3 regions of the Serratia sp. NFX21 genome follow, and region 1 is predicted to be linked to each of the others. Evidence: predicted binding sites of a transcription regulator. Region 1 holds the regulator's gene; each other region holds the start of a gene.

Evidence for each region. The regulator CRP, encoded in region 1, controls carbon source genes, mostly activating them, when cyclic AMP is high. The targets are predictions, from matches to a motif close to ATGTGANNNNNNTCACAT.
Region 2: a site for CRP is predicted at 6,718-6,735, ahead of ACNT1W_RS13585 (6-phosphofructokinase). Genes of this name have one in related genera too.
Region 3: a site for CRP is predicted at 3,017-3,034, ahead of cdd (cytidine deaminase). Genes of this name have one in related genera too.

The regions. Positions count from the first base shown of each region.
Region 1 is NZ_CP183196.1:54,574-64,680, reverse strand. Features, by position in the region: gene ACNT1W_RS00415 (helicase HerA-like domain-containing protein) at 1-803, shown strand, start outside; gene ACNT1W_RS00410 (aminodeoxychorismate synthase component II) at 902-1,477, shown strand; gene argD (bifunctional acetylornithine/succinyldiaminopimelate transaminase) at 1,609-2,826, shown strand; gene ACNT1W_RS00400 (YccS/YhfK family putative transporter) at 2,864-4,939, opposite strand; gene crp (cAMP-activated global transcriptional regulator CRP) at 4,994-5,626, opposite strand; gene ACNT1W_RS00390 (OsmC family protein) at 6,006-6,413, shown strand; gene ACNT1W_RS00385 (phosphoribulokinase) at 6,453-7,322, opposite strand; gene ACNT1W_RS00380 (YheU family protein) at 7,474-7,707, opposite strand; gene ACNT1W_RS00375 (hydrolase) at 7,704-8,684, opposite strand; gene ACNT1W_RS00370 (LysE family translocator) at 8,803-9,405, shown strand; gene ACNT1W_RS00365 (PhzF family phenazine biosynthesis protein) at 9,416-10,107, shown strand, end outside.
Region 2 is NZ_CP183196.1:2,843,719-2,853,825, forward strand. Features, by position in the region: gene ACNT1W_RS13545 (bile acid:sodium symporter family protein) at 1-171, shown strand, start outside; gene add (adenosine deaminase) at 375-1,373, opposite strand; gene ACNT1W_RS13555 (AAA family ATPase) at 1,563-2,159, opposite strand; gene ACNT1W_RS13560 (PTS sugar transporter subunit IIA) at 2,156-2,593, opposite strand; gene ACNT1W_RS13565 (hypothetical protein) at 2,603-2,872, opposite strand; gene ACNT1W_RS13570 (class II fructose-bisphosphate aldolase) at 2,947-3,789, opposite strand; gene ACNT1W_RS13575 (PTS sugar transporter subunit IIC) at 3,776-5,143, opposite strand; gene ACNT1W_RS13580 (PTS sugar transporter subunit IIB) at 5,136-5,450, opposite strand; gene ACNT1W_RS13585 (6-phosphofructokinase) at 5,461-6,441, opposite strand; gene ACNT1W_RS13590 (DeoR/GlpR family DNA-binding transcription regulator) at 6,826-7,581, opposite strand; gene ACNT1W_RS13595 (NUDIX domain-containing protein) at 7,682-8,278, shown strand; gene ACNT1W_RS13600 (NUDIX hydrolase) at 8,275-8,643, shown strand; gene ACNT1W_RS13605 (MalY/PatB family protein) at 8,681-9,862, opposite strand; gene malX (maltose/glucose-specific PTS transporter subunit IIBC) at 9,855-10,107, opposite strand, start outside.
Region 3 is NZ_CP183196.1:2,085,943-2,096,049, forward strand. Features, by position in the region: gene ACNT1W_RS09920 (NAD-dependent malic enzyme) at 156-1,853, opposite strand; gene cdd (cytidine deaminase) at 2,075-2,959, opposite strand; gene ACNT1W_RS09930 (CidB/LrgB family autolysis modulator) at 3,097-3,792, opposite strand; gene ACNT1W_RS09935 (CidA/LrgA family protein) at 3,789-4,196, opposite strand; gene ACNT1W_RS09940 (MFS transporter) at 4,333-5,556, opposite strand; gene metG (methionine--tRNA ligase) at 5,699-7,726, opposite strand; gene apbC (iron-sulfur cluster carrier protein ApbC) at 7,886-8,998, shown strand; gene ACNT1W_RS09955 (phosphatase PAP2 family protein) at 9,050-9,679, opposite strand; gene udk (uridine kinase) at 9,924-10,107, shown strand, end outside.

The sequences.
Region 1 (10,107 bases):
TATTCCTGCTGTGGCTGCTGGCCGAACTGTTCGAACACCTGCCGGAGGTGGGCGACCCGGAACAGCCGAAGCTGGTGTTCTTCTTTGATGAAGCACACCTGCTGTTCAACGATGCGCCTGCGGCACTGCTGACCAAAATTGAACAGGTGGTACGCCTGATCCGCTCCAAAGGCGTCGGCATCTACTTTGTGACCCAGAACCCGCTGGATATCCCGGACAGCGTGCTGGGCCAGCTAGGCAACCGCGTACAGCATGCGTTGCGTGCCTTTACCCCTCGCGATCAGAAAGCGGTGAAGGCTGCGGCACAAACCATGCGAGCCAATCCGGCCTTCGACGCCGAGACGGCGATCACCGAACTGGGCGTCGGCGAGGCGCTGGTGTCGTTCCTGGATGAGAAAGGGCGGCCAAATGTGGTGGAGCGAGCGATGGTGATCGCACCGGAATCCAAGATGGGCATGTTGGGGGCCGAAGGGCTGAACAGTGCGATCAACAAGTCGCCGCTGTATGGTCGTTACGAGGATATGGTTGACCGCGAGTCCGCTTATGAGAAGTTGTCGTCGGAAGGTTTTGCTACCGTTGGCACACCGCAACCGGGCCAGCCGACACAGCAACCGCAGGCGCAGCAGCCGGCGGGCGGTGGCCTGATGGGCGGTCTGAACGATATCCTGTTCGGCTCTACCGGTCCGCGCGGGGGTAAGCGTGATGGCATCGTCCAGACCGCCGCCAAGAGCATGGCGCGTGACCTTGGTCGCCAGATCCTGCGTGGGGTGCTGGGCTCGATTATGGGCGGCCGTAAAAAGTAAGCTGAAATTATCGCTGGCGGCAGCATTGCAGGGGCGTTGTATAATGCACCGGTATCAATCGGGGCGAGCCCCTTACCCTGCTGTCCGTTGGAACCCCTATGCTGCTGCTAATCGATAACTACGATTCTTTTACCTATAACCTTTACCAGTACTTCTGCCAATTAGGCGCCGAAGTGCTGGTGAAGCGTAACGACGAACTGCAACTGGCTGATATAGAAAGGCTGGCCCCGCAGCATTTGGTGATCTCTCCTGGCCCTTGCACCCCGAACGAAGCCGGTATCTCGCTGGCGGCCATTAGGCATTTTGCCGGCAGGCTGCCGATCCTCGGTGTTTGCCTGGGGCACCAGGCACTGGGGCAGGCTTTTGGCGCCAAGGTCGTGCGTGCCCGCGAGGTGATGCACGGCAAAACCTCGGCGATCCGCCATCTCGACAGTGGCGTTTTTCATGGACTGAACAACCCGCTGACCGTGACCCGCTACCACTCGCTGGTGCTTGAAGCCGCTACTTTGCCGGACTGTTTTGAAGTGACGGCCTGGAGCGAGCGCGACGGCGTACGCGATGAGATTATGGGGATCCGCCACCGCCAACTGGCGCTGGAAGGGGTGCAGTTCCACCCGGAGAGCATCCTTAGCGAGCAGGGGCACCAGCTGTTGGATAATTTCCTTAAAAGTTAATCGGTTAGGTTTTTTTTAACCGTGAAGACGATTTGCGTTTGCCCTTTATTGGTTTTTTATGCATATTTTGTGATTATATTTTCACTCAATTGCAACCAAAAGACTGAGTCATATTCAGGGTGGGCCACATAATGACCGAAAAAACCGCAGTAAGCCGCAGTACCTTTGATCAGGTTATCCTGCCTGTTTATGCACCCGCGCAGTTTGTTCCGGTCAGGGGCAAAGGCAGCCGCGTGTGGGACAGCCAAGGGAAAGAGTACATTGATTTCTCTGGCGGCATTGCGGTGACGGCGTTAGGGCACTGTCACCCGGCCCTGGTCGAAGCGCTGAAACAGCAGGGCGAAACCCTGTGGCATACCAGCAACGTTTTTACTAACGAGCCGGCGCTGCGGCTGGCCACCAAGTTGATTAACGCCACCTTTGCCGACCGGGTGTTTTTCGCCAACTCCGGCGCGGAAGCCAACGAAGCGGCCTTCAAGCTGGCTCGGCATTACGCCATTACCCGCCACAGTCCGTATAAAACCAAAATTATCGCGTTTTATAACGCTTTCCATGGGCGCACGCTATTCACCGTCTCGGTGGGTGGGCAGGCCAAGTATTCGGATGGTTTTGGGCCAAAACCGGCCGACATTGTGCACGTGCCGTTCAACGATTTGGCGGCGGTGAAAGCAGTGATGGACGACCATACCTGTGCGGTCGTGATGGAGCCAATCCAGGGCGAAGGGGGCATTACTCCGGTTAATGCCGAATTCCTCAAGGGCGTGCGTGAACTGTGCGACAAACACCAGGCACTGCTGGTATTCGACGAAGTACAAAGCGGCATGGGGCGCAGCGGCAAACTGTTTGCCTATATGCACTATGGCGTAACGCCGGACATTCTCACCACGGCCAAAGCGCTTGGCGGCGGTTTCCCGGTCAGCGCCATGCTGACCACCGAAGAGATTGCCTCGGTGATGCAGGTCGGTACCCACGGCACCACCTACGGCGGCAACCCGCTGGCCTGTGCGGTGGCGGAAGCTGCGCTGGACGTGATCAATACGCCGGAAGTGCTGAGCGGCATTGAGTTGCGTCATGGGTTATACGTGCAGGCGTTAAAGAAAATTGGCGATAAGTACGGTATTTTCAGCGATATTCGCGGCATGGGCCTGCTGATTGGTGCTGAATTAACACCGCAATACCAGGGTAAGGCGCGCGATTTCCTGACCGCCGCCGCCGCACGTGGGCTGATGATCCTCAATGCCGGGCCAAATGTGATCCGCTTTGCGCCTTCGCTGGTGGTGGAGACCCAGGACATCGACGAAGGGATGGCGCTGTTTGAGCTGGCGGTGCAGGACGTGATTAACGCGTAATGCGTTGCATTGATGACAAGGGCGCCAGACGGCGCCCTTATTGATCGCGCAGTTTGCGTTTCAGCCAGATGCCGTGGTGTGGGCGTTGGCTCCAGGCCAATGACGAGATGGTATGCATCACGCTCAGGTGTGAAAGAATACGCCGCAGGTGGCGCTCCATTTCGGTCACCGGCATATCTGGGTGCAAATCCGGCGGCTGCATAATGCTGTTGCCACTGCTCGGCCCGTCGTACTCCAGCCGTTGCTGACAGCTCTGCAGCGCGATCTCGCAAGATTGCAGATACTCCTCCGCCAGTTTTGGCGTCAGCATATAGTGCTCGCGCGCCAGAATAGTCATCGCATTCAGATGCTCGACAATAAACTGGCTGTGCGTCACCCACAGGCGCATATCCGCCAGGTAGTTCGATTCAAACCCCGGTTCCTGCATCGCCTGATTCAGTGAGGTGAATAACGCGTTGTGCGCCTGATTGACCTGCATGCGTGCGTAGGCCAGTGCAGTGGGATCCGGCTCTTGCTCTTCCAGCAACAAACGTAACGCCTGCTGATCGTTCTCCAGCGCCTGATGGGCATTCTTGCGCAGCAGCCCGCTTTGCCACTGAGGCCACAGCCAAATGGTACTGCCGAACACCAGCACGCAGCCAATCAGGGTGTCGATCAGACGCGGCACCAGGAAATTCGTGCCGTTCAGCGCCAGTAATTGCAGGGTATAGACCGCCGTCACCGTAAAACCAATCACCGCCAATCCGTAATTTTTACGTGACACCATATAGGCCAGCAGCGTAATCACCAGCATCACGCTCAGGGTTTCGGCCTCGGGCAGTTGTAATTGCAGCAGACCGGCGGCGATTACCAGCCCGGCCAAAGTACCGAGTGCACGGTGCTGGATGCGCACCCGGGTGGCGTTGTAGCCGTTCTGGCTCACCAGCATGATGGTGAGCAGGATCCAGTAGGGTTTCGGCAGGTTGAAAATCATCCCCAGGCTGCTGCCTGCCGCCAGCGTGACGCCTAATCGTGCCGCATTACGCAGGGCATTGGATTTGAACGACAGATAACTGACCAGCGCCGGCCAAAACGGCAGGCGGTTTTGATTGGCCATCAGGTCACGCCGGTAGAGTGGATGCTGGGTACGCAGCAGGCGGGCGATGCGACTGAAGTGATAGTAGCAGAACTGACCCACCGGATTATCCGGGTGCTGTGCCGCCACTTTTTCCAATGCTGCCAGTTCATTGCCCATATTGAAGCGCTGCGAATGCTGGTGGTAGAGAATATCGTGCGCCACCGTGCGTAGCCGGCCGGCAATCACCTGTGCGTTGCGGCGGATAATGGCTTCGGCCTGGCTCTGTTCTACCAGTTTTTGTACCTCTTCCGGCAGGTGCAGGCTGACGGTGATGTGTTCCTGCAAATCCAGCGCGACCTGAAAGGTTCGTTGCAGACGTTTTTGCTCGAGGTTACTGGCGTGCGGCAGAAAGTTTAGCTGTTGATACAGCAGGGTGATCAGGTCCATCACCTTTTGCTGACGAACCAACAACGGCGGTAACGCGGTCTGTGGATCGGTATGCTGGGTTAGCAGTGAGTATTTGGCCTCGAAGTAGTCCGCCAACTCCAGATAGAGCTGATTGAGCGACTCGCGCATCGGCTGCTCTTTCCACAGTTTGAACCAGAACCAGGTGAACAGCCCGTACCAGGCGGTGCCGACCACATATAACAGCGGCGCATGCCAAAGCGGTACTGAACCGGCCATGCTGAGGGAGAAGATGGCGGCAACCAGCGCAGCGGGCAGCAGACGGGCGTGTAACGGGCTGATTTCACCGCTGACGCCGAGCAGCAGCGCCAGGCCGAGCATCAGTATCGGCAGCGGCAACTGCCATAACAGGGCTTGCTGCAGTAACAAACTGCTGAGTGCGAACAGTGAACCGCCGACGATCAGGCGTTTGAAAAAACGTTTGTGAGGCGTGTCCAGCCCGGCGATGTTACAGCAGGCGGGAACCAGGGAAAATAACAGGCCGTATTGCAGTTGGCCGATCAGCAGGCCAAGCAGTACCGGCAGGCAAAGCACCAGCGTTTGCCGCAGTGCGTAATTAACTTCCGGGTGGTAGATCAGTCGGCGCCACATGATGACTCGGGGCATAAAAAAACGGCGCGAATCATCGCGCCGTTTTTTCAGTAATTAACGCGTGCCGTAAACGACAATAGTTTTGCCGTGGGCGGAGATCAGGTTTTGATCTTCCAGCATTTTCAGAATACGACCCACGGTTTCACGTGAGCAACCGACGATCTGGCCAATTTCCTGGCGGGTAATTTTAATCTGCATACCATCCGGGTGGGTCATGGCATCAGGCTGTTTCGCCAGGTTCAGCAGGGTTTGCGCGATGCGGCCCGTAACGTCCAGGAAAGCAAGGTTACCCACTTTCTCAGATGTGATCTGCAGACGGTTTGCCATCTGAGCTGACAGGCGCATCAGGATGTCCGGGTTAACCTGAATCAACTGGCGGAATTTCTTATAGGAAATTTCAGCCACTTCACAGGCGGTTTTCGCCCTAACCCAGGCGCTACGCTCCTGACCTTCTTCAAATAATCCAAGCTCGCCGATGAAATCCCCCTGGTTAAGGTAGGACAGGATCATCTCTTTACCTTCTTCATCCTTAATCAGCACCGCGACGGAGCCTTTGACGATGTAGTAAAGCGTTTCGGCCTTTTCACCTTGGTGAATCAGCGTACTTTTGGATGGATATTTGTGGATATGGCAATGAGACAGGAACCATTCGAGAGTAGGGTCTGTTTGCGGTTTGCCGAGAACCATTCGCTGTTATCCTCTGTTGTTATCGCTGCCTTGTGTCACAGGGGTCAGAGTTCCCTGTAAAACGTGCTGTCGCCGTTCTTTTAATGGTGGCTGGCAGCAGGTTTTGAGGCGTGTCATAAATATACGCTGTCGCCCTAGCATATTAACTTGCCGGGAGAGCTGCAAGCTACATTCTGTTAACATACCGGTAAAGGAGCCTTTCCCTGGGAGTTTCCCTGAAATCAGTGTCCCGGAAAGATTTATTGCGGCTCTGTTTGTAGCACAGAGTGAGGCGGGTGTCTTGTGTTGTCTCGCTTCAGCATGATTAGCATCAGGTTCCGTTGCCAGTTTCTATGCGAAAGCGTAGTCTGATTTTAAGAAATTAACCGGAGTGACCAGTATGCAGGCAAGAGTTAAGTGGGTGGAAGGGTTGACGTTTCTGGGCGAATCCGCGTCTGGCCATCAGGTGCTGATGGACGGCAACGCCGGGGATAAAGCCCCCAGCCCAATGGAAATGGTACTGATGTCAGTGGGAGGTTGCAGCGCGATAGATGTGGTGTCGATCCTGCAAAAAGGACGTAACGACGTGCGCGACTGCGAGGTGAAATTAACCTCCGAGCGGCGTGAGGAGGCACCACGACTGTTTACCCATATCAACCTGCATTTCATCGTCACCGGTAAAGATTTAAGTGACAAAATTGTTGAGCGCGCGGTGAATCTTTCCGCCGAGAAATACTGTTCGGTGTCATTGATGCTGAGCAAGGCCGCCAGCGTGACCCACAGCTTTGAGATCCGCGCAGTGTCCTGACGGATAAAGGAGCGCGGCTTGTTGCCGCGCTCCGGTAAGCTATTCGATTTTTTTGCCTTCCAGCAGTTGCTGCACCAGCGGCGCCATAATCAACTCCATCGCCAGCCCCATTTTGCCGCCCGGCACCACCAGCGTATTGATATGCGAGATAAAAGAACCCTGCAGCATCGCCAGCAGATAAGGGAAATCGATCTGATCCAGGCCGCGGAAGTGGATCACCACAAAGCTCTCGTCCAGCGAGGGGATCGCCTTGGCGGCGAACGGGTTGGAGGTATCTACCGTCGGCACCCGCTGGAAGTTGATATGGGTGCGGGAAAACTGCGGCGTGATGTAGTTGATGTAGTCTTCCATCGAACGTACCACCGAATCCATCACCGCTTCACGAGAGTGGCCGCGCTCGCCGGTATCGCGGATTAACTTTTGGATCCATTCCAGGTTAACGATAGGCACCACGCCGACCAGCAAATCGACATGCTTGGCCACGTCGTTGTGCTCGGTCACTACGCCGCCGTGCAGCCCTTCATAAAACAGCACGTCGGTCGGTGCCGGTAAGGCTTCCCACGGGGTAAAGGTGCCGGGTACCTGGTTATAGGGCACCGCTTCATCGTAGGTGTGCAGATACTTGCGTGAACGGCCGGTGCCGTTGGTGCCGTATTCGCTAAAGCTTTGTTGCAGCAGGCCAAAGTCGTTGGCCTCGGGGCCGAAATAGCTGATATGACGGCCAAGATCGCGCGCTTTGCGGATCGCCGCGTCCATTTCCGGCCGGGTATAGCGATGGAAACTGTCGCCTTCCAGCTCCGCGGCGCGGATGTTCAACTGCTGAAAGATTTTACGGAACGCCACGCTGGTGGTGGTGGTGCCGGCACCGCTGGAGCCGGTCACTGCGATAACGGGATGTTTGGCGGACATGGTGATGGGTCACTCCGTGTTTAATGCGCCGGTGTCAGATATCATTATTGGTCTGTTTGACACCCTTTCGCCTAGGGCAAAATACTGCGCGTTGGTTTGCAATCCTTCATTGTTACCTGATTTTTTCCGTCAGTCATAGAACCGATAAGCACTAAATTTCCTCTTGTCCGGCGCGGAACTGCCCGCGCGGCATGATGTTGATGGTCTCATGCAGTTCCGACCACACCAGCAGCACCTCGCCGTTTTTCAGTTGGCGGCGCACGTCTTCCACTTTCTGTTCCAGCGAACGTTCATGCTCGCCGTAGTCGGTACCTTCGCGCAGCACAAAGGACTCGATCAGGCTATTGAGGGTCTCGGTTTCCAGTTCTTTCCAGGGGATGATCACTTGGTTGTTTCCAGGTAAGGGGCAAGCCAGGATGGAATACGGTATTCCAGCCACATATGGGGTTTTTTCAATGTGCCGCCGACAAAACCGACGTGACCGCCAAACTCGGTCAATTGATATTCAATATTGTGCGGCAGCGTGGCGGTTTCGGGGATCACTTCGTCGGTCATAAAAGGATCGTCCTTGGCATGGATGATCAACAGCGGCGTTTGGATCGACGGTAACAACGGCAGGGCGCTGCAACGGCGGTAATAATCGGTGGCGTCGCTAAAGCCATGGATGCGCGAGGTAATGGCATCATCAAAGTCGCGGATCCGACGCAATGCCTTGAGCTGCGGCAGTTTGAGCGGCAGCGTATCAGGATAGTGCAGCAGTTTGCGGGTGGCGTTTTGTTTCAACTGCCCGAGCAGGTAGTGCTGATAGACCCGCGAGAAGCCTTGGTCCATCCGCCACGAACAGGGCTCCAGCATCAGTGGCGCAGAAACCACCACCGCCGCCTGCAGCAGGCTGTCGGCGCCCTGTTGTGCCAGATAACAGGCCAGCATGTTGCCGCCGAGAGAGACGCCAACGGCAGCGGTGGGGGCTTCTCCGTAGGTAGCACGCAGCCACTGGAGGAAGAAGCGTGCATCTTCCGTTTCACCGGAATGGTAGATGCGCTGCTTGCGGTTCGGCACACCGCTGCAACCGCGAAAATGCATTACCACCCCGAGCCAGCCCTTTTCACGCCAGGCATTGAGTTGGCCATGGGCATAGGGGCTGTAGAAGTTGCCTTCCAGGCCGTGGAACAGCACCACTCGCGGCTTGCCGCTGGCCTGAGCCGGATCTTCGCTCCAGGCGAGATCGACAAAGTCGCCGTCGGGCAGTTCCAGCCGTTGCCAGTGGGGTTTCAACTGCACGCGGCGACGCACCAGCCGTGGCAGCAGCGTTTGCAGGTGTGGATTACTGGCCCCGGTCAAAGGGCGAAAGGATTCATGCATAACCTGAGTAAAATTCTTATTGGCAACTATTGTGGGATGATTAGTGCGCTGTTAGCTTCACTAGCCTGAGTTAACAATAATACTGCAAAAAATGACCTGGGTGAGGAGCGCCCGCCTGATGGATGCGAGTTTATTTCTTTCGATGCTAGGTTTTCTGTGGGTGGCCGCGATCACACCTGGCCCCAACAATATGTTACTGACCACTTCCGGTGCCAACTTTGGCTTTATGCGTTCACTGTTGCTGATGATTGGCATCATGCTCGGCATGCAAAGCATTTTGCTGCTGGTGGCGTTCGGCGTCGGCAGCCTGATTCTGGTTTATCCGGCGCTGCATCTGGTGCTGAAAATTCTCGGTAGCCTGTATCTGCTGTGGCTGGCATGGAAAGTGGCTACCGCCGCTTATGAAAAGCTGGAAACCGACGTGGCACCGCCCAAACCGATACGGCTCTACCAGGGTTGGCTGCTACAGTTCCTTAATCCCAAGGCCTGGCTGATGGCGCTGGGGGCGGTGGCCAGCTTCAGCCTGGCGGGTGCTCAATACAACGCCTCGATTCTGGCGATCTCACTGGGCATATTCGTGGTGAACATCATTGCCGGCGTGATTTGGTTGGGATTTGGCACGGTGATTGGCCGACTGCTGCGCAGCAAAAAGGCCTGGATCATTTTTAACGTTTCTATGGGGTTGCTCACCGCGGCCTGTGTGTTACTCATCTGGTATTAAGGAATTGCGGATGGCAGAAAATTACTTCCATATTGCGGCCTTCACCGGTAAAGGGTTTCGGGGCAATCCGGCCGGCGTCTGCCTGTTGAAGCAGCCGTTGTCGGCTGTGGAGATGCAGGCTATCGCCAATGAACTGAGCCTGCCGGAAACCAGCTTTGTCTGGGACGATGGCGATATGTCGGCCATCCGTTGGTTTACTCCCCAGCGAGAAGTCGATTTGTGCGGTCATGGCACGCTGGCGGCGGCACACGTGATGTTCAGCGTGGTGAACCCGGCGCTGCAGGATATTCGTTTCCGCTCGGCGAGCGGCGACTTGTACGTTAAACGCGACGCCGAAGATGGCGAACGCCTGGTCCTGGATTTCCCGTCCCGGCCACCGCAGAAGGTTGTGGAGCCTGAAGGGTTGGCGGCGCTGCTGGGGGCTAATCCGCAGGAAGTGTGGCAGGCCAATGCGCTGTTGGTGGTATTGGAAAACGAAGCGCAGGTCAGGGCATTACAGCCGGATATCCCGGCACTGATTGCCCTGGTTGGCCGGGCCGTGATTGTCAGTGCTCCGGGTGAGACGGCGGATTTTGTCTCGCGCTATTTTACCCTCGACGGCGGCGAAGATCCGGTGACCGGCTCCGCACACTGCACGCTGATGCCCTACTGGAGCGCACGTCTTGGTCGCCATCAGCTGCACGCCCGGCAGATTTCGGCGCG
Region 2 (10,107 bases), 2.5 Mb from region 1:
GCGAACGGTATCCCGATGGCTAACGTGCTGTTCCCGGCGGCGGCAGTGGGTGCGATGGTATTGCCGCTGATGATTTTCCATCAGGTGCAATTGATGGTGTGTGCCGTGCTGGCCCAGCGCTATGCGCGCAAAACCGCCAAACAGCGCGCAGAGGTGCAGACAGCCAAGTAAAAAATGGGCGCGAAATCGCGTAATAAGAATCTACGTCGTGGCTTAAGTGGGCGTCCCCCTCTCCATGGGGAGAGGGCCGGGGTGAGGGGCTTTGCATCAATTCTGCATGCATCCCCTCACCCTAACCCTCTCCCAAAGGAGAGGGAACAATATCGCCTCAACTGGTAAGTATTACGCGTAAGAGCGCCCGTTATTCCATTCAATCAGCCGCGGACTTTATCGCGCAGCGCCTGCTTTTCCTGCTCGCTGAGGAACGCCATTTTCAGGCCGTTTTCCTGAGCGGTGCGGATCTCAGTCGGCGTCAGCCCGGCCTGTGGTGCCGCTACCAGGTATTCGTGCTCAATTTCTATGCCCTGAACCGCCGGATCGTCGGTGTTGATCGACGCCATGACGCCGTGACGCAGGAATTTCGCCAGCGGATGCTGCGCCAGAGAAGGCACGGTGCTGGTCTGAATGTTGGAGGTCAGGCAAGACTCGATACCAATGCCGTGTTCCGCCAGGAAGTCCATCAATGCCGGATCTTCAACGGCTTTCACCCCGTGGCCGATGCGCTCTGCGCCCAGCTCACGGATCGCCTGCCAGATGCTTTCCGGGCCGGCGGCTTCACCGGCGTGCACGGTGATACGCAACCCGGCGTCACGGGCGCGGCTAAAGTGGTTGAGGAACAGGCCACCCGGGAAGCCGAGTTCGTCACCGGCCAGATCCAGCGCGGTAATACCGTCACGGTGTGCCAGCAGACCTTCCAGCTCTTGCAAGCAGGCGGCCTCGCCGAAGGTACGGCTCATGATGCCGATCAGGCGCACATCAATGCCCAAATCGCGGGAGCCGGAACGAATGCCATCAATCACCGCTTCCACCACCCCGGCCACCGGTAACTGGTGCTTCATCGCCATGTAATACGGCGAGAAACGCAGTTCGGCGTAGTGCAGACCGGCGTTAGCGGCATCCTCAACGTTTTCGTAGGCTACCCGGCGGCAGGCTTCCAAATCCCCCAGCACCGCCACTCCCCAGTCGAGCTTTTGCAAAAAGCTGACCAGATCCGGTTCGGCATGGGTGATTTGCACGTGCGGACGCAGGGCTTCCAGTTCGTCGGCTGGCAGGGCAAGGTTAAACTGACGGCCCAGGTCGAGGATGGTTTGCGCACGAATGTTACCGTCGAGGTGACGGTGGATGTCGGTCAGCGGAAGGCGGGAGTCAATCATGATGTGCACTCGTTATTTTGTTGTAGGTAAAGTGCAGATCAGTATAAAAACAAAATGATGAAAATTGCCATGTCGTTGCATAAAAAAGTGACTGTAATCACATTAATTGCGACTGGTGCCGCACTTTCAGGCGAAGGCGGGAGAAAAATCGCCCCCGCGACCCGGCAGGTAAACTGTGGGTTGACCCCATCAGCCGACCCTCAGTTTAGTGATATTTTCATCGTTGTTATCGGCTACGCCATGCAGCGCCAGCCAATGCGTAATTTTGCCGATCTCCAGCGGTAGCGCTTGATCAACGCGGATCACCGGACCGATGGCCATCGGCATGGCACGTTCCGCCAGCGCCCGCAGCTCAGGCAAATATTCTGCGCCGGGGTGGCCTGCCGATCGCTGGCCGAGGCGGGCAGCATAGCGTTCGGCCGCCAACTCCGCGGAGATCTGATTCCACACTTCCAAAACCTGAGTCACGCCCGCTTCGCGCAGGTATTTGCGCAGCAACTCTCTGGGTTGAAAGCCATACCAGGCGTCAATCACATAGATACAGCGCTGCGGTGCCTGCGCCACCATAGACCAAATGGCCTGATAGGCGGCGTAACCTAGCCGACGGTTAAGCTCACGATCCACGTTGTCCAGCTGCGCCATAAAGGGTTCCTTGATGCCGTCGAGGCTCAAATAAGGCAGGCCAAAGTGCTGCGCCAGCGCACGGGCGAGGGTGCTCTTGCCAGAAGCCGGAATGCCATTGACCAAAATAACGGTTTTGTCGCTGCTGTCAGTTAGCGCAGTCATAAGATTTCTACCACCTCTTGCCAGAGTTTGGCGGCGCGCAGTTTATCGAGCCGCTGTTTGTTGTCCAGTAACTCGACAATCGCCCGGATGCCTTCTTCAATATGCCGGTTGCTGTCCGTTGCGCCGAACAGGATGACAATATCGGCCTTTTCACTGTCCTGAAAGGCGATGGCCTGGTCCAGCAGCACCATGCTGAAACAATCTTTGATCACGCCACATTCCGGCCGGGCATGGGGGATGGCAATCCCCTCATCAAACACATAATAAGCGCCATGGGCCAGCGTATTACTGATCACCGCCTGGTGATAGGAAGGGTGAATATAGCCGTTCTCGACCAAAGGCTGTGCCGCCAACTCAATCACCTTTTTCCAGTCCGTTTCCTGCACGCCGACCTGTATTGCTCCGGCCTCGATCAACAGTTGTTTAATGGTCATCATGTTCCCTCAAAGAGACTTCCTGATAATATTGCGCAGCTCGTCCATTTTGATAAAAACCACATCGATTTCCTGGCGGTGATTTTTATTTTTGGCATAAATCTTTAATGCCCGATTATAGGCCAGCATTAATGTTTTATGAATTTCGCCGTTTGCCGGCGCGGCGGCCAATTGCTGCTCCAGTAATGTTATTTCGGCTGATATATCATTGGCTTCAGCATCGCTTTGCGCATCAGGTGCGGCCTTTTTATTTCGCTGTAATTTCATAAAATTAAGCATAGTATTCTCCAGCCCCGACGGGCGCCGGGGCACCAGGGTTGTAGGGTTATATTAAAAAGAAAACGGGGCAGTGATTATCTAAACAGGCCGATCTTTTCCGTTAATACCTGGGTGACGGCATTATTGGCCGGGATCAGGAATTTGCGCACGCTGTCATTCACCTTGCCCTTTTCGAATGTTTGCATGCAGCGGCCGACCCATTGCACGTTCATCTCGGTGCCCACATTGACCTTTTCAATGCCGCCTGCCACTGCTCGTCGCATGTCCTCATCGCTGACTCCGGTACCGCCGTGCAGGACCAGTGGGGTACGGGTGGCCGCGGTGATTTCCGCCAGCCGCTGATGCTGGATATGTGCCTTGCCGGTGTACATGCCGTGAACGGTGCCGACCGAGACGGCCAACATGTCGACCCCGGTTTCATCGACAAAGCGTTTGGCGTCTTCCACCGTGGTAAAGGTGATGTCTTCTTCCGCCACCGCTTTGCCGTCCTCCGAGCCGCCGATAGCGCCCAATTCGGCCTCAACCGAAACGTTGCGCTGGCGTGCAATGTCGATCACCTTGCGGGTATTGGCGATGTTTTCGTCCATTTCCAGGTGAGAACCGTCGTACATCACCGAACTGAAACCGGCGTCGATCGCGGTCACGATGGAGGCGATATCCGAGCAGTGATCCAGATGCAGGCAGGTGGGCACATCTTCACTCTCTGCCAGTGAGCGTACCGAATCAACCAGCAGTTTGTAGCCCAGATACTCGGCGGTGCCGGTTGAAATCTGGATCATCAGCGGGCTGTGGGTGTCCCTGGCCGCTTTGAAAAAGGCCGGCAGCATCTCCAGACAGTGGAGGTTGAATGAACCTATTGCCTTGAAATCACGGGCTTTGGCTACGGACAACAGCTCGTTGAAGTTATAGAGTTTCATGGACTTTTTCCTCATGGTGCTTGGTTGATTTACCGTTAACAAACCACGCAATCAGCGTGACGAAGATGATGAACAGAGCGATGAACAGCCAGTTACCCTGGAAGGCATGCCCCATCACCAGGCCGCTACTGATGACGTCGGAGTCGCTGAAGGTCACGCCGACAAAGCCGTAGCTTTCCAGCATTGGCACCAGAATGGCGGGCAGGAAGGTGATAAACAGGCCGTGGACCACGCCGCCGATCATGGCGCCGCGTCGGCCGCCAAGCGCATTGCCGAAGATGCCAGCGGTGCCCCCGGCGAAGAAGTTGGTCAGCAGGCCGGGCAGGATCATCGCCAGCCCGAACATCGGGAAAACGATCATGCCGATGATGGAACCCAGGGTGGTAGCCAGGAAGCCAACGATCACCGCGTTAGGGGCGTAGGGGAAGAGTACCGGGCAGTCCAGTGCCGGTTTGGCGTCCGGTACGATGCGCATGGCGATGCCGCGAAAGGCCGGGACCAACTCATTGAGCAGCAGACGCACGCCGCTGTAGAGGATAAATACCCCGGCAACAAACTGGATGGCCTGCATAAAGGAGTACATCAGATAATTCATGCCGCCGGCATACTGGGCGATGTATTGCGGGCCGGCGGCCAGTGCGGGGATCAGATACATCGGGATCATCACCACCGCCATCGACAGGTAGGTGTCCTGCAGGAACTTGAAGTTGTCGGGCAGCTCCAGATCTTCGGTTGAGCGGGATCCTTTACCGACCACCTTGGCGACCGCCGCCTGCACCAGATAGCCGATGGTGCAGAAATGCCCCAAAGCGACATCATCCGAACCGGTAATCTTGCGCACCACCGGCTGCGCCAACGCCGGCATTAACACCGCCATCACGCCGCCAAATATGCCGCCGGTCAGGATCAGCGGCAGGCCGGTTAGCCCCGCTTTATAGCCGATCACCGCCCCTATGGTGGCCATCCATAGCAAGGCTTGCCCGGTCAGGAAGATGTATTTGAACGGGGTGATACGCGCAATAATGATATTCACCGCGAATATCACCATCAGCGTCATCGCCACTTCCGAGCCGAGTTCGCGGTTGGCCAGGCCGGCAATGGCGGCGACGTCGGTGATGTAGCCGGTCATGCCGAAGCCGTGGGTGAATATGCTGTTCAAATAGGTCAGGGCACCGACGATAATGTTGATGCCCGCCATCATAATCAGAAAGCCCAACAGGGTTTTAAAGGTGCCCTCGGCCACTTTCCCGGTGGATTTTTTCTGCAGTATCAGCCCCAGCATGGCAATAAAGGCGATCAGGATCGAAGCCTGACCGAGCAGGTCCTTGACGATAAAGTCAATCAGGCTATTCATGGTGGGCTTCCTTCATATCGCGCTCTTTCAAAAAGGCCACAATCTTTTGCTCAATTTCCGCCTTATCGGTGAGCCGGTGGAGAATAATCACCCGTTTCTTTTCTTCTTCGCTGGCGTCGGCATTTAAAATGTCGGCGAAGGTTTTTTGGGTCAGAATAATGTCTGATTTAAAGGCGCTGGCCTCAGAGATAGTGGTGTGATCAATATCTGCCTCAATCTCTAATTTTTTCAGCACCGCTCTTGCGCTCATTTCGATGGCAAAGCTGGAGCCGAGGCCACAGCCACATACGCACAGTATTTTAAGCATGAGTCTCTCCTCAGATTATATTTAATTGCCTGGCGAGTTTATAATGGTGTCCTTCGGTATCAACCAAACGTTTTTGCATGCTGATTAAATCAATAGGGATGGGTTGGTTAGCGGAATTAATAATGACCGCCTTGTTTTTCATGCCGGAGTGAATACAGCGAACCACTTCGCTGGCCATAATAGTGCCCTGATAAATCTCTTCGCAGGTAGGCTCACCATTGCGCAGGCCATACCCCATAATGGTTTTACGGATGCGCACACCAATTTTTGGCTCAAGCTGTTTAATCATGGTGTCGATGGCACCCTGAAAACCCGGTGAATATTCTTTGGTATAGCCTTCTGAACATAAAATAATAACGCTATTTTGTTGTTCCAGTCGCTGGCTTATTTTATCTGCCAGTTGGCTTAAGGCATGTTGGCATTCCGGGATCAGGGCAAAGTCTGCATTGGATTTGATCGCCGCCTGCAGCGTTAGTTCCCCGCAGTAACCGCCAAGCAGTTCAATCATAAACACCCGCCCGGGCAGGGCGCGCCCGGTGTTACGCAGTTTGGAAACCTCTTTGATCACCTGTTCGCAGGCGGTGGAAAAACCAATGCTGTAAAGGCTGCCAAAAACATCATTGTCGATGGTCATGCCTACGCCAAAACAGTTAACGCCAAATTCACTGAGGGTATTTAAAAACTGCAGCGAACCGTCGCCACCGGCCATAATAAGCACGTCAATGTGCAAAGCCTTAAGCTGTTTGCTGATGCTTTCATATTCACTGGCGACCAGTTTTTTGGCCGTGCGGCCGGAAGACATTATTGGCATTGGTGAAATAGCGTAATCAACCAGGTCACGATGACTGATAGCTTGATGATGATTAGCCAATAATCCGGGTATTCCGCCGTTAAACAGAATGATATCTGCCTGCGTCAGTCTCGCGACCTGGAATATAAAGTTATTGATACCGGTGACGTCGCCGCCGCTTATTACCACACCGATTTTCATATGCCTGCTCCCAATCTGTTCCGTGGAGCTCATTGTCATTTTTGGCATCGCTAAAATTTGCAGGCGATATCACAAAACAATCACAAATATTTTCGTGAATGACCTTGACATGCTGATGATGGGTGAGGTTTTTGAGAGGGAGATCTCGTTTTTATTTGGGGGCTATAACCGGGATTTAAACACTATTTATTAATAATCATCACGTTACATTTGAGTTGTTATGAAATTATTTGCCAAGGGGAAAGTGACTCGCCAGGAGGAAATAAGTTTAATGAAGTGTGATTGTTCTCGCATTTTTATCCGACGTGCGGAGATTAACCGTAATAAATACGCGGAAGTTTTAATAGCCACGTATTTATTAGGTCATTTAATTGCGCAGGCCACTCAGGCTTTGATTACCGTCAACCCGGCCTGTTCCAGCGGGGCAATCAGCGTGGCGTCGGTCGAACGCTCGACAATAATGCTCTGTGCCAGGCTGAGATCGCCAATCGCATACTGTGAGGCGGCATTCAGCTTGGCGGCAGAGGCCAACACTACGGTTTCGGCTGCGCGCGCTGCCAGAGCGCGTTTGATATAGGCCTCTTCGAGATCGCCGGTGCTCAGGCCGGCGGTCGGGTGTACGCCGGTCACGCCCATAAAGTAGAGATCGGCGCGAATGTGCGACATCGCCTCAACCGCCGCCGCGCCCACGCTGACAATCGAATGTTTGTACAACCGCCCACCAATCAGGATCACCTCAACTTTGGGGTGATCAACCAGGCCGACCGCCACGCTGGGGCTGTGGGTGACGATGGTGGCTTCCAGCGTGGGTGGCAGGTGTTTCACCAACTCGGCGGAGGTGGTACCGCCATCAATAATCACCACCTGCCCGGGGGCGATCATGGCCGCCGCGGCTTTGGCAATCGCCCGCTTGGCGGTGGATTCCTGGCCGTTTCTCTCGGCAAAGGTGGCAATCGCCGGGGAGACCGGCAGCGCACCGCCGTGTACCCGTTGCAACAGTCCTTCGCTGTCTAGCTCACGCAAGTCACGCCGCAGAGTATCCTCGGATAACCCGAACATCTCACTGAGCTGTTTGGCCACAACCTGTCCGTCCTCGGCCAGTTTTTCCAGAATGATTTTTTTACGTTGGCTGGTGAGCATGGTGTTTTCCCGTTAAATTTTCATTGCACGAAATACCTTGATCATACACGAAACTGCACGATAGTATCAATTTCCTTTCCTGGCCCTGGAGTTGACCAACATGATAACCACCAAAGAACGGGTTCGCATTATCGAAACCCGGGTGTTGTCCGATGACTGGTATCTGCTGAAAAAAACCACCTTTGATTTTTTACGCCGCGATGGCGTATGGCAGCGGCAAAGTCGCGAAACCTACGATCGCGGTGATGGCGCGACCATTTTGCTGTTTAACCGGCAGGCGCAGACGGTAGTGCTGACGCGTCAGTTTCGCTTCCCGGTGTTCGTCAACGGCCACGACGGCATGCTGATCGAGGCTGCCGCCGGTCTGTTGGACAACGCTTCGCCGGAAGAGCGTATCCGCGCCGAAGCGGAAGAAGAAACCGGCTATATCGTGCAGAACGTGCAAAAGGTATTTGAGGCCTATATGAGCCCAGGCTCCGTCACCGAGAAGTTGCATTTCTTTGTCGGTGAATACCATGCCGCCGACCGGGTCAGTGATGGCGGCGGGGTGGAAGCGGAAGGCGAAGACCTGGAGGTGATTGAACTGCCACTGACAGAGGCCTTGAGCGCTATTGCGCAGGGGACCATCGTCGATGCCAAAACCATCATGCTGTTGCAGTTTGTCGCCCTGAATCACACCCTGAGGAATGTGTTATGAAAGCTCAACTGATTTTGATTGCCGGCCCTTATCGGAGCGGCACCGATGGCGACGCGCAGCGGATTGCTGCTAATTTACAGCGGTTGGAGCAGGTGGCGCTGGAGGTCTACCAGCGCGGTCATGTCCCGGTGATTGGCGAATGGCTGGCGTTACCACTGGCGGCGGCGGCCGGTTCAACCCAACATGGCGATGCCATTTGCGAGGAGTATCTCTATCCGGTGGCTCATCGGCTGATTGCTCAGTGCCAGGCGGTCTATCGTATTGAGGGGGCGTCGGCGGGGGCAGATAATGACGTGCGGCTGGCCAATGAGCGAGGATTAGGCGTTTATTACCGTCTGGACGATATTCCGCAGGTGGCGTTGTAAGCATCTGGAAAGGCAGGCTTTCGCCTGCCTCTGTGGATTAAACCTCGTCCAACACAAATTTCAGTCCGTTAATCAGCTTATCCATACCGGCCTCTACCTTGCTGCGCGGACAACCGACGTTCAGCCGCAGGAAGCCACGGCCTTCTTCGCCGTAGGTGAATCCCGGCATAATGGCGACCTTCTCACGCTCGATCAGCACCTGCTGTAACTGTTGGTCGTCAATGCCCAACGGGCGCAGATCGATCCAGGCCAGATAGGTCGATTGCGGCGGTTGCCAGGCCAGTTGCGGGAACGCCTGATGGAGCCTTTCGGCGACGTAGGTCAGGTTGTCCTGCAGGTAATCGCGCAGCGCGTCCAGCCAGGGTTCGCCGTGGTGATAAGCGGCAATATGCGCCACTACCGCCAACACCGCCGGGGAAGACAGCCCGTCACGGGCCTTGAGCTGCTGGTTGTAGGCGTCGCGCGTGGCATCATCGCTGATAAAGCCGTAGGCCCCGGTCAGCGCCGGGATATTGAAGGTTTTGGATCCGGAGGTCAGCAGTGCCCAGGGCGTGCTGGCAACCTGACTCCACGGCGTATGGCGTTGCTCGCCCCAGACCATATCCATATGGATCTCATCGCTGATCACCCGCACCTCATGGCGTTCACACAGCTCGGCCATTTGCTGTAATTCCTCTGTGCGCCACACCTTACCGGTCGGGTTATGCGGGCTGCACAGCAACAGAATTTTGGTTTGCGGCCGTGCCAGCAACGCCTCCAGGTGGGCCATATCACACTGCCAGTCGTTGCCGTCTTTGTGCAACGGGCAGGCCAGCAGTTGGCGCTGATTACCGAGGATCACTTTATAAAACGCGTCATAGGCCGGGGTGTGGGTGACGACGTATTCCCCCGGTGCCGACCACAGGCGGATTAACTGCGCCACCATGTAGATCACCGACGGGCCATACACCGCCATCTGGGTGTCGATGGGCGTATTGAAGCGCTGCTGATACCAGTGGCGCACCGCGCCGAGGAAATCTTCATGCTGCCAGCGACTGTAGCCCAGCACGCCATGCTGCAGGCGCTGTTGCAGCGCCTCGAGAATGCAGGGGGCGGTGGCGAAATCCATATCGGAGATGGTGAACGGCAGCAGGTCATCGCTGCCAAAGCGGTCAGCGATATAATCCCATTGCGTGCACCAGGTGCCGTGGCGATCAACCGGGGTGGAAAAATCAAACATTTGACGCTCCCTGCAGGGCCGCAGCAGGAGGCGCTGCCGCTATCAGTGAGTCTAATTCATCTTTCACCGATTGCACCTGCGGGCCGATCACCACCTGCAGATTGTGCTCGTTGAGATGCACCACGCCGATGGCGCGATTGGCCTTCAGCGCGGCGTCATCCACCTTGCTCATGTCGTCGACCGACAGGCGCAGACGGGTAATGCAGTTATCCAGCGAAACAATATTCTCACTGCCGCCCAGCGCC
Region 3 (10,107 bases), 2.0 Mb from region 1:
GCGCACCGTGGCCAAAAAAGATGGTTCAAGGCTACTTTACCTGACTACTTGAAGCAAGCTTGTCCCCCTTCTGGCACGCATTGCGCCGCATTTTTAGGCGTTTTCGGCCATAAAAAAGTCCGGCGAGCCGGACTTTATCATCTTGCTTGTGCAAATCAGAAAGAGGTGCGCTTGTAGCTGCGGTATTGCGGGCGCCAGAAGTTGTGTTCGATGGCTTTCGACAGCGCTTCTTCAGAAGTGACTACCGCCATTCCCTGCAGTTGAGCCGCTTTACCCACTTCCATCGCGATGCATTTTGACACGCCCTGAATATCGTCAATATCCGGTAACAGTGCGCCATGCCCGTCGGTGGCCAGCGGCGAACACTCGGCCAGTGCCCGGCTGGCGGCCATCAGCATCGCGTCCGTTACACGGGTCGCGCCAGAGGCCAACACACCCAGACCAATCCCCGGGAAGATATAGGAGTTGTTGCATTGGGCAATCGGGATCTGTTGCTCTTTATAGTGTACCGGTGCGAACGGGCTGCCGGTGGCGACCAGCGCAGCGCCTTCGGTCCAGTTGATGATGTCTTCCGGACGGGCTTCCACGCGTGAAGTCGGGTTGGACAGCGGCATTACGATCGGCCGCGGGCAATGCTTGTGCATTTCGCGGATCAGTTCTTCGGTGAACAGACCCGGCTGGCCGGAAACGCCGATCAAAATGGTGGGCTTGGCGTTACGTACTACGTCCAACAGCGAGATGGCATCGCTTTGGGTTTGCCATGCGGTCAGGTTTTCGCTTTTTTGCACCAGCTTGCTTTGGAAATCGAGCAGGTTAGGCAGTTTGTCGGTCAGCAGACCAAAACGGTCAACCATGAACACGCGGGCGCGCGCTTCGTCTTCGCTCAGACCTTCGGATTTCATCTGGGCGATAATTTGCTCGGCAATGCCGCAGCCGGCGGAACCGGCACCCAGGAAGGTCACGGTTTGGTCACGCAATTGGCTGCCCGCAGCGCGGCTGGCGGCAATCAGGCTACCCAGCGTAACCGCTGCGGTACCCTGAATATCGTCGTTAAAGCAGCAGATTTCGTCACGATAGCGGTTCAGCAGCGGAGTCGCGTTGTTCTGAGCGAAATCCTCGAACTGCAACAGCACGTTCGGCCAGCGGCGTTTCACCGCCTGAATAAACTCTTCAACGAAAGCGTGGTATTCATCACCGGAAATACGCGGATGACGCCAGCCCATATACAGCGGATCGTTCAGGCGCTGTGGGTTGTTGGTACCCACGTCCAGCACTACCGGCAGGGTATAGGCCGGGCTGATACCACCGCAGGCGGTGTACAGCGATAACTTGCCGATAGGAATGCCCATGCCGCCAATGCCCTGGTCGCCCAGGCCGAGAATACGTTCGCCGTCGGTGACGACAATCACTTTGACGTTTTGTTTGGTGGCGTTTTGCAGCATGTCGTCAATGCGATCGCGGTTCGGGTAGGAGATAAACAACCCGCGTGCCCGGCGGTAAATATCGGAGAAGTGCTCGCAGGCTTCACCCACCGTTGGCGTGTAGATGATCGGCATCATTTCGCTCAGGTGGGAGTCCAGCAGGCGGTAGAACAGGGTTTCGTTGGTGTCCTGAATGTTGCGCAGGTAGATGTGCTTATCGCTGTCGTTTTTGAAATCCTGATATTGGCGATAGGCGCGCTCAGCCTGTTCTTCAATGGTTTCCACCGCATCGGGCAACAAGCCTTGCAGGTTGAAATGGTTGCGCTCTTCTTCGGTGAAAGCACTGCCTTTATTCAGCAGTGGGAATTCCAACAGGATCGGGCCGGCATAAGGGATGTAGAGAGGGCGTTTGCTTTCGTATTCAAGTTCCATGACTTTTGCTCTTCAACGTATCGGATAACTTTATAAGGGTGATCCTAAAAGATCGGCGAAATATGTACAGCAATTGTTATCGGATCATGAGGTAAATTGGTGTAATTATCGACGATCAAATCCTAATTTAACTAAAGAAAGTGTTTTAAGACGTGAATGCCATTGTATTTGGCTGGCGGGGCTGTTAACAGCGGTGCCGGGCAGCACCGCCAGGGTCAGGATCAGAAAGTAATGCGGCTGACATTTTGGCAGCCCAGGGCAGCCAGCGTGGCACGGGTAGCATCCCATTGGGTGAGGATGGCACTTTCTGGCTCAGCCAGCACGGCGCGCTTCACCTTTTGACAGTCGTCGCCGGAAACATTCATCAGAATCAGCGCGGCCTGCAGGGGCGGCAGACTTGGGTTGAAGGCGGCGTTTTCCGCATAACGGCCAGTGTAGACTGTGCCGTCTTCAGCCTCCAGTGCGACGCCGCTGTGGGCGTTGCTGTAGGGCGCGTGGCTCTGATTGGCAGCGGCCAGCGCTGCTTTTTCCAGTTCGTCAGTCAGCGCCAGTTGGAAACCATGGTCGACCTGGTCCATCAGCAGCGTAGTGATATCCAGGTCTTTCGGGCCGAAGGAGTCCGGCAGGTAATCGCCAAGCGTTGCCGGTTCACGGCCGGGCAGACGAATTTTAAGGCTGACGCCGCTGTTCAGTTCGTTCATAAACTGACGGCAGTGGCCGCAAGGCGTGTAGTTAACGGTGATGGAGGCCAGGGCGGGTTCACCGCGCAGCCAGGCGTGGGTCACCGCACACTGTTCCGCATGAATGGTTTGTTGCATCGGGGCGCCGCTGAATTCCATATTGGCACCAAAATACAGATTGCCGCTCTGCCCACGGGCAATGGCACCGACATAAAATTGTGAGATTGGCGCTAACGAGCAGGCCGCCGCCAGTGGCAGCAGAGCGAATGCCAGAGCATCATCATCCAGCCCGCAGCGCTGCTTGATCGCGTCCACTTGTTCCGCCTTGAGCATGGCCGGGAAATCAGGCGCATCAATATAAGACTGCAGGGCGGATTGCAAGGTGGCGGGCAGTTCGCCAAAAGCGGTTTGAAAACGCGGGTGCATAGAAACTCTCTCTACAGGTTAACGGGATAACATTCTAGGCAGCCTTGCGTGAATAAAGTGTGATGAAAATCTCTTTATTGATGAAATCAATGCAATGAAAAGCATAATTGCGAGATGTCTCGCAAGTTTTAACCGTTTTAACTGAACATATGTAGCAGTACCGGGAACAGGAAGGGGGCCAGCAGCGAGGTAATGATCCCGCAGATCACCAACGCCAAAGAGCCGAATGCCCCTTCCTGATAGTCCATTTCCGCGCAACGAGCCGTGCCCAGTGCATGAGATGCGGTACCCATGGCCAAACCTCTCGCCGAGCGAGTGGTGATTTTCAATAGTTTAAATAATGTATGCCCGAATACTGCGCCGAGAATACCGACGAAGATTACGCAGACGGCGCTGATTGCCGGGATGCCGCCGAGCGATTCCGCCACTGCCATGGCGATAGGGGTCGTAACCGATTTGGGCATGATGGAAGCGGCAATTTCCGGAGTCGCCCCCATCAATAAAGCGATGGCACCGCCGCTGATCATGGCCGTCATACTGCCGATAAAGCAGACGGCGATAATGGATTTCCAACGGGCGCGGATCTGGTGCAGCTGTTCATACAGCGGGTAGGCCAGCGCGACGACGGCGGGCTGCAATAAGTCATTGAGGATTTTGCTGCCCTGAAAATAGCGTTCATAGGGGATGCCGGTCAGTAACAGCAGGGGAATGATCACCGCCATTGATACCAGCAGCGGGTTCAGCAGCGGCATGTTCAACCACTGCGCCAGCTTGCGTGCGGCAAAGTAGACTGCCAGCGTTAACGGCAATGACCACCAGATTTCATGGATCATTTTTCACCTTCCGCGGCATCCGGTTTGCCGACGATGCGACGTTCCCGGTGGAAATAATGCGAGGTGTAGCCCACCACTACCAGCACCATCAGGGTGCTGATAATGCAGGAAACAACCAGCGGGCCGAGGTGATCAAGGATCTGGTCATAGTATTTCATTACGCCAACGCCGATGGGCACAAACAACAGCACCATATAGCGGATCAGCAGATGACAGCCGGGTTTGACCCACCTGGCCGGCATAATTTGCGTGGAGAGCAGGGCGAACAGCAGCAGCATGCCGATAATGCTGCCGGGAATGGCGATCGGCAGCAGCGCCGCGATTGCATTGCCGGCGAATAAGCAAAGGTAGATAAGGACAATTGCCCTCAGGTATTTCCAGCACAGAGTGAATAGCTTGGCCATAACTTAATCCCGTTTAACCGATGAATTCATCATACAATTAAACTGTGACCTCCGCCACAAATCACACCATGAATTCTCTCTATGGCTGCCATGCCTGTCAGGCAGGTTGACAGCCGTAGTTAAGCCCGGTGCGCCTTTATTTTGTACTGATGATGCCTGCGCGGTATTGCTGCTTTTGTGCCAGGCGATGGCCGAGGAAAAAGAATAGCAGGCTGAACAATGCGGCAGCAATCAGCATCACAAACATCATTTGCGGTGCGGCATAGCTGAGGATAAAACCGCACAGCACCGGGTTGATGGCACCGCCCAAAGCGCTGAGGTTTTGCACACCGTAGTAGCTGCCTTTCAGATGCTGTGGGGCGATAAAGTCGATAAACATATACTCCACCGGGATCACGATAATTTCCCCCAGGGTAAATATCGCCATAGCTATGGCCCACAACCAGAGTGATTGCCCGGCCAGGCTAAAACCGATCAGCCCCAGAATGAAAAACACGGTGCCCAGCGCCAGCCAGCGCAGCATGTTTTCCTGCCGCATACCCCGGCTCAGTAAATACTGCAGCGCGATGACGATGCAGGCATTAACAATCATCACCGCCCCAATGACCTGATAGGCAAACTCGGCGTTGGAAACCAGAATCAGGTATTGCGATAAATACCCGGTGAACTGGCCAAAAACTACCGCGCCAAGCGTACTGCCGAGAGTAAAATAAATCAGCCGGTGGTCGTTGCGCAGAATGGTCAGCGTTTGGCGGAAATTGGGCGGCGCAGACGGCACGGCCTCAGTCGCTGCTGGCGGCGTAGTGCGTTGTCGGTGCAGGCTAAAACTCAATGCCGTCACTGTGAATAAAGCCAATCCGCCGGAAAGGTAGAAGGGTAACAATGGGTTCAGCCCTGCCACCATCACCCCCAGTGATGAGCCCACCGCCCAGCCAACGTTCACCAGCGTGTAGTTGATTGAAAAGGCTTTGATACGTTGTGCAACCGGTAGCCAGTCGGCAAAACAGGCCTTGATGGTGATGCCCAGTACCGAATAGGCGGTATGCAGGATAGCCAATACCACGATGATCCCACCCGGACGCGGGATCCACGGAATAGCGAAAAAACTCAAGGCGAACAGCAAAATGGCCGTCAGGATCAAGGTGTTTTTGTTGAACTTGTCGACCAGGTAACCGCCATACAGACTGGCGAAAATACCGATCATCAGGCTGATGCCCAAAATAATACCGACGCTTTTCGGCAGCAGGTGGAAATGCCCGGTGAGATAGATGGTAATGAACGGTAGCGTGACGCCACGCCCAATGGTCAATACCAGCGAGCTGGCCAGCAATGTGTTGATCAGCGGTGGGAATCCCTTCATGTCAGACCTGTTTATGCATACAGTAATTAAACCCGTATGGATAAGATAGCTTATTTTGGCCGATTTTGTCGCTGTCGCAAGGAATGAAATTTAATAAAAAGGGCCGAGCAAGCTCGACCCTTGGAGGCAGTAAAAACCGGTGTTATTTCACCTGCATCCCTGGCTGTGCGCCGCTGTCCGGGCTGAGCAGGAAGATTTCTTTTCCGCCTGGGCCGGCAGCCATCACCATGCCTTCGGAGATACCGAAGCGCATTTTGCGTGGCGCAAGGTTGGCAACCATGATGGTCAGGCGGCCTTCCAGCGCTTTCGGGTCCGGGTAAGCGGAACGAATACCGGAGAAGATCTGGCGTGTTTCGCCACCCAGCTCCAACTGCAATTTCAGCAGTTTGTCCGAACCATCAACAAAGTCGGCGCTGGTGATCAGCGCAATACGCATATCCACCTTGGCGAAATCGTCAAAGGTAATGGTGTCCTGAATCGGATCCTCAGCCAGCGGGCCAGTGACCACTTTCGCCGCCACCATGTCTTCTTTCGAGGCGCTGACCATCTCATTGACCTTGTCCAGATCGATACGGTTGAACAGGGCTTTAAATGGGTTAACCTGATGGCCCAGCAACGGCTGCTGGATGCTGTCCCAGCTCAGCTCACAGTTAAGGAAGGCTTCGGTGCGTTCAGTCAGCGACGGCATTACCGGTTTCAGGTAGGTCATCAGGACGCGGAACAGGTTGATGCCCATTGAGCAAATGGCTTGTAAATCTGCATCGCGGCCTTCCTGTTTGGCCACTACCCACGGCGCCTGTTCATCCACATAGCGGTTTGCCAGATCGGCCAGCGCCATGATTTCGCGAATTGCCCGGCCGGATTCACGGCTGGCATAGGCCTCGGCGATGCTTTGCGCTGCATCAACGAAGGTTTGGTACAGCGCCGGATCGGCCAGCTTGTCGGCCAGTTGACCACCAAAACGCTTGCTGATAAAGCCGGCGTTGCGCGAAGCCAGGTTGACCACTTTGTTCACGATGTCGGCATTTACCCGCTGCACGAAATCTTCCAGATTCAGGTCGATATCGTCGATGCGTGAAGACAACTTGGCGGCGTAGTAGTAACGCAGGCAATCGGCATCCAGGTGTTGCAGATAGGTACCGGCCTTGATAAAGGTGCCGCGAGATTTGGACATCTTGGCGCCGTTTACCGTTACGTAGCCATGTACGAACAGGTTGGTCGGCTTGCGGAAGTTACTACCTTCCAGCATTGCCGGCCAGAACAGGCTGTGGAAATAAACGATGTCCTTGCCGATAAAGTGATACAGCTCGGTGGTGGAGTCTTTGCGCCAGAATTCGTCAAAGTCCAGATCGCCACGTTTGTCGCACAGGTTTTTAAATGACCCCATGTAGCCGATTGGCGCATCCAGCCAGACATAGAAGTATTTACCTGGCGCATCCGGGATTTCAAAGCCGAAATACGGCGCATCGCGAGAGATATCCCACTGTTGCAGACCGGACTCAAACCATTCCTGCATCTTGTTTGCGACCTGCTCTTGCAGCGCGCCGGAACGGGTCCAGGCCTGCAGCATTTCGCTGAACGACGGCAGATCAAAGAAGAAGTGCTCGGAATCACGCAGCACCGGCGTCGCACCGGAAACCACGGATTTCGGATCGATCAGTTCGGTCGGACTATAGGTTGCGCCACAGACTTCACAGTTATCGCCGTATTGATCCGGTGATTTGCATTTCGGGCAGGTGCCTTTGACGAAGCGGTCAGGCAGGAACATGCCTTTTTCCGGGTCGTACAGCTGAGAAATGGTGCGGTTCTTGATGAAACCGTTTTCTTTCAGGCGGCCGTAAATCAGGTTCGACAGCTCACGGTTCTCATCGCTATGGGTTGAATGATAGTTATCATAGCTGATGCCAAAACCGGCGAAATCCTGTTGGTGCTCCTGGCTCATTTCCGCGATCATTTCTTCCGGCTTGATACCCAACTGCTGAGCTTTCAGCATGATCGGCGTGCCGTGCGCGTCGTCCGCGCAGATGAAATGAACCTCGTTGCCGCGCATTCGTTGGTAACGAACCCAGATGTCTGCCTGGATGTGCTCGAGCATGTGGCCGAGATGGATGGAACCATTTGCGTACGGCAGCGCGCACGTCACCAATAATTTTTTCGCGACTTGAGGCATAGTGAGAACTTGGTTTCTGTAATGAATAAAAAGGGTCTTTGATGTTACCCGATCGCGCTCGCCACGGCTAGGGCGGTTTCTTTATACAGACATGCGCCGACCGGCCTGCAGTTCTGATATGCTTAGCGAGAAGCTATCCATTAAAATCAAGGAGCCGGGATGAGCACAAAATCCCCCGAGCAGACCAACCCCGAAGTTCTGCGTGCCCTGGTGACCGGTGTACTGGCCGCCTTTGAACACCCGACGTTAAAAAATAATCTGACCGCGCTGAAGGCCATTCACCACTGCGCGTTGTTGGATCATGTGTTGCACATTGAATTGATTATGCCATTCGCCTGGCAGAGCGGTTTTGAGGTGCTGAAAGACAGCGTCAGTGCAGAATTACTGCGCGTGACCGGCGCTGAGGCGATCGACTGGAAACTGAAGCATGACATTACCACTTTGAAACGCGCCAACGATCAGGCCGGCATCAAAGGCGTGCGTAATATTATCGCCATCAGTTCCGGCAAGGGCGGGGTGGGTAAATCCACCACGGCGGTTAACCTGGCGTTGGCGCTGGCTGCGGAAGGGGCCAAGGTCGGTATTCTAGACGCCGACATTTATGGCCCGTCAATTCCGAACATGCTGGGGACCGAAAACGAGCGACCAACCTCGCCGGACGGGCAACACATGGCACCGATCCTGGCGCACGGTCTGGCAACCAATTCTATTGGTTATCTGGTGACCGACGATAATGCCATGGTGTGGCGCGGCCCGATGGCCAGTAAGGCGTTAATGCAATTGCTGCAGGACACGCTGTGGCCGGATCTGGACTATCTGGTGCTGGATATGCCACCGGGCACCGGTGATATTCAGTTGACGCTGTCGCAAAACATCCCGGTTACCGGAGCTTTGGTGGTCACCACGCCGCAGGATATCGCGCTGCTTGATGCCGCCAAGGGCATTGTGATGTTTGAGAAGGTTCATGTGCCGGTACTGGGCATTGTGGAAAATATGAGTGTGCATATTTGCAGCAACTGCGGACACCACGAACCCATTTTCGGTACCGGTGGGGCGGAGAAGTTGGTGAAGAAATACCATAGCCGCCTGCTGGGGCAACTGCCGCTGCATATTTCACTGCGCGAAGATTTGGATCGTGGCGAGCCGACGGTGATAAGCCGCCCGGACAGTGAATTTGCCGAGCTGTATCGCCAGCTTGCCGGTCGCGTTGCCGCGCAGATGTATTGGCAAGGTGAAGCTATTCCGACGGAAATCTCTTTCCGCGCGCTGTAATTAACTTAACGCCAGCCAGAAAATAACCCCGGACATGTACCGGGGTTTTGTTTATGGGGTCGTAATGTGTTTGTGCAGATCTGCGCGGGTGTAAGGGCGTTCAATCTGCGCCAATACGGTGGCGATATGTTCCAGCAGCCCCTGTGTCGGAGCCGGTTGCCGAAAGCCCATCAGAACCATCGGCAGAGCCAGAGCAACAACGATCTGCGGTGTGGATAGGTGTGGCCGCGGCTTGCCACGCTGTAGCCACAGGAACAGCGAGCTGGCCAGATAGCCAAGTACCAGGCCGCTCACCACTTCCGAAGGCGAATGCACATGGATTGCCAGCCGCGATAACCCGATAGTGAGGGGCAACACCAAACCTACCACCAGTGCGATGCTACGAACCGCATGTGAAAAACGTCCGGTCAGCGTCCAGAGCAATACTGGCCAAATACTGGCCGCCAGCGCAGAGTGGCCACTAAAACCGGTAAAGTCATAGCTTTTTATGCCAATGCCCCAGCCCATAAAGGCCAGTTTTGAGGCGCATACCACACCGCCGGCGCAGCCGAAGATCAGCGCCCATTGCCAGCCGGCAGTCCGGGTGGTGCGCGGAGCGACCAGCACGGCAAAAAGAATCAATGAGCAGGGTAACAACAACATGCTGTCGCCAAAAAATGTCAGAAAATGCCAGTCCAGCACGTTAGTCTCCGGTGAAATACAACATCCTATTCAAGGATAATCATCAAGCCACGGAGTTTACCCTGTCATGCGGGATTGCCCTAGACGTAATAATCTTAAAACCGTGACAGGCCCGTTCTGGTGAAATAACCTGAGATAGCGGCCTGGCGGTGACAATATAGTCTGGCGCTAAGGGCACTAACTCCCTATAATTGACGCGTTTTAGTTCCCCCCCTTCACACTACGAAATCAGGTCTTCAATTTTATGACTGACAAGCCGCATCAGTGCGTCATTATTGGTATAGCTGGCGCATCTGCCTCCGGAAAAAGCCTTATCGCCAGTACGTTGTATCGTGAACTTCGCGATCAGGTTGGCGATGAACATATCGGCGTTATTCCTGAAGACAGTTACTACAAAGACCAGACTCACTTGACCATGGAAGAAAGGG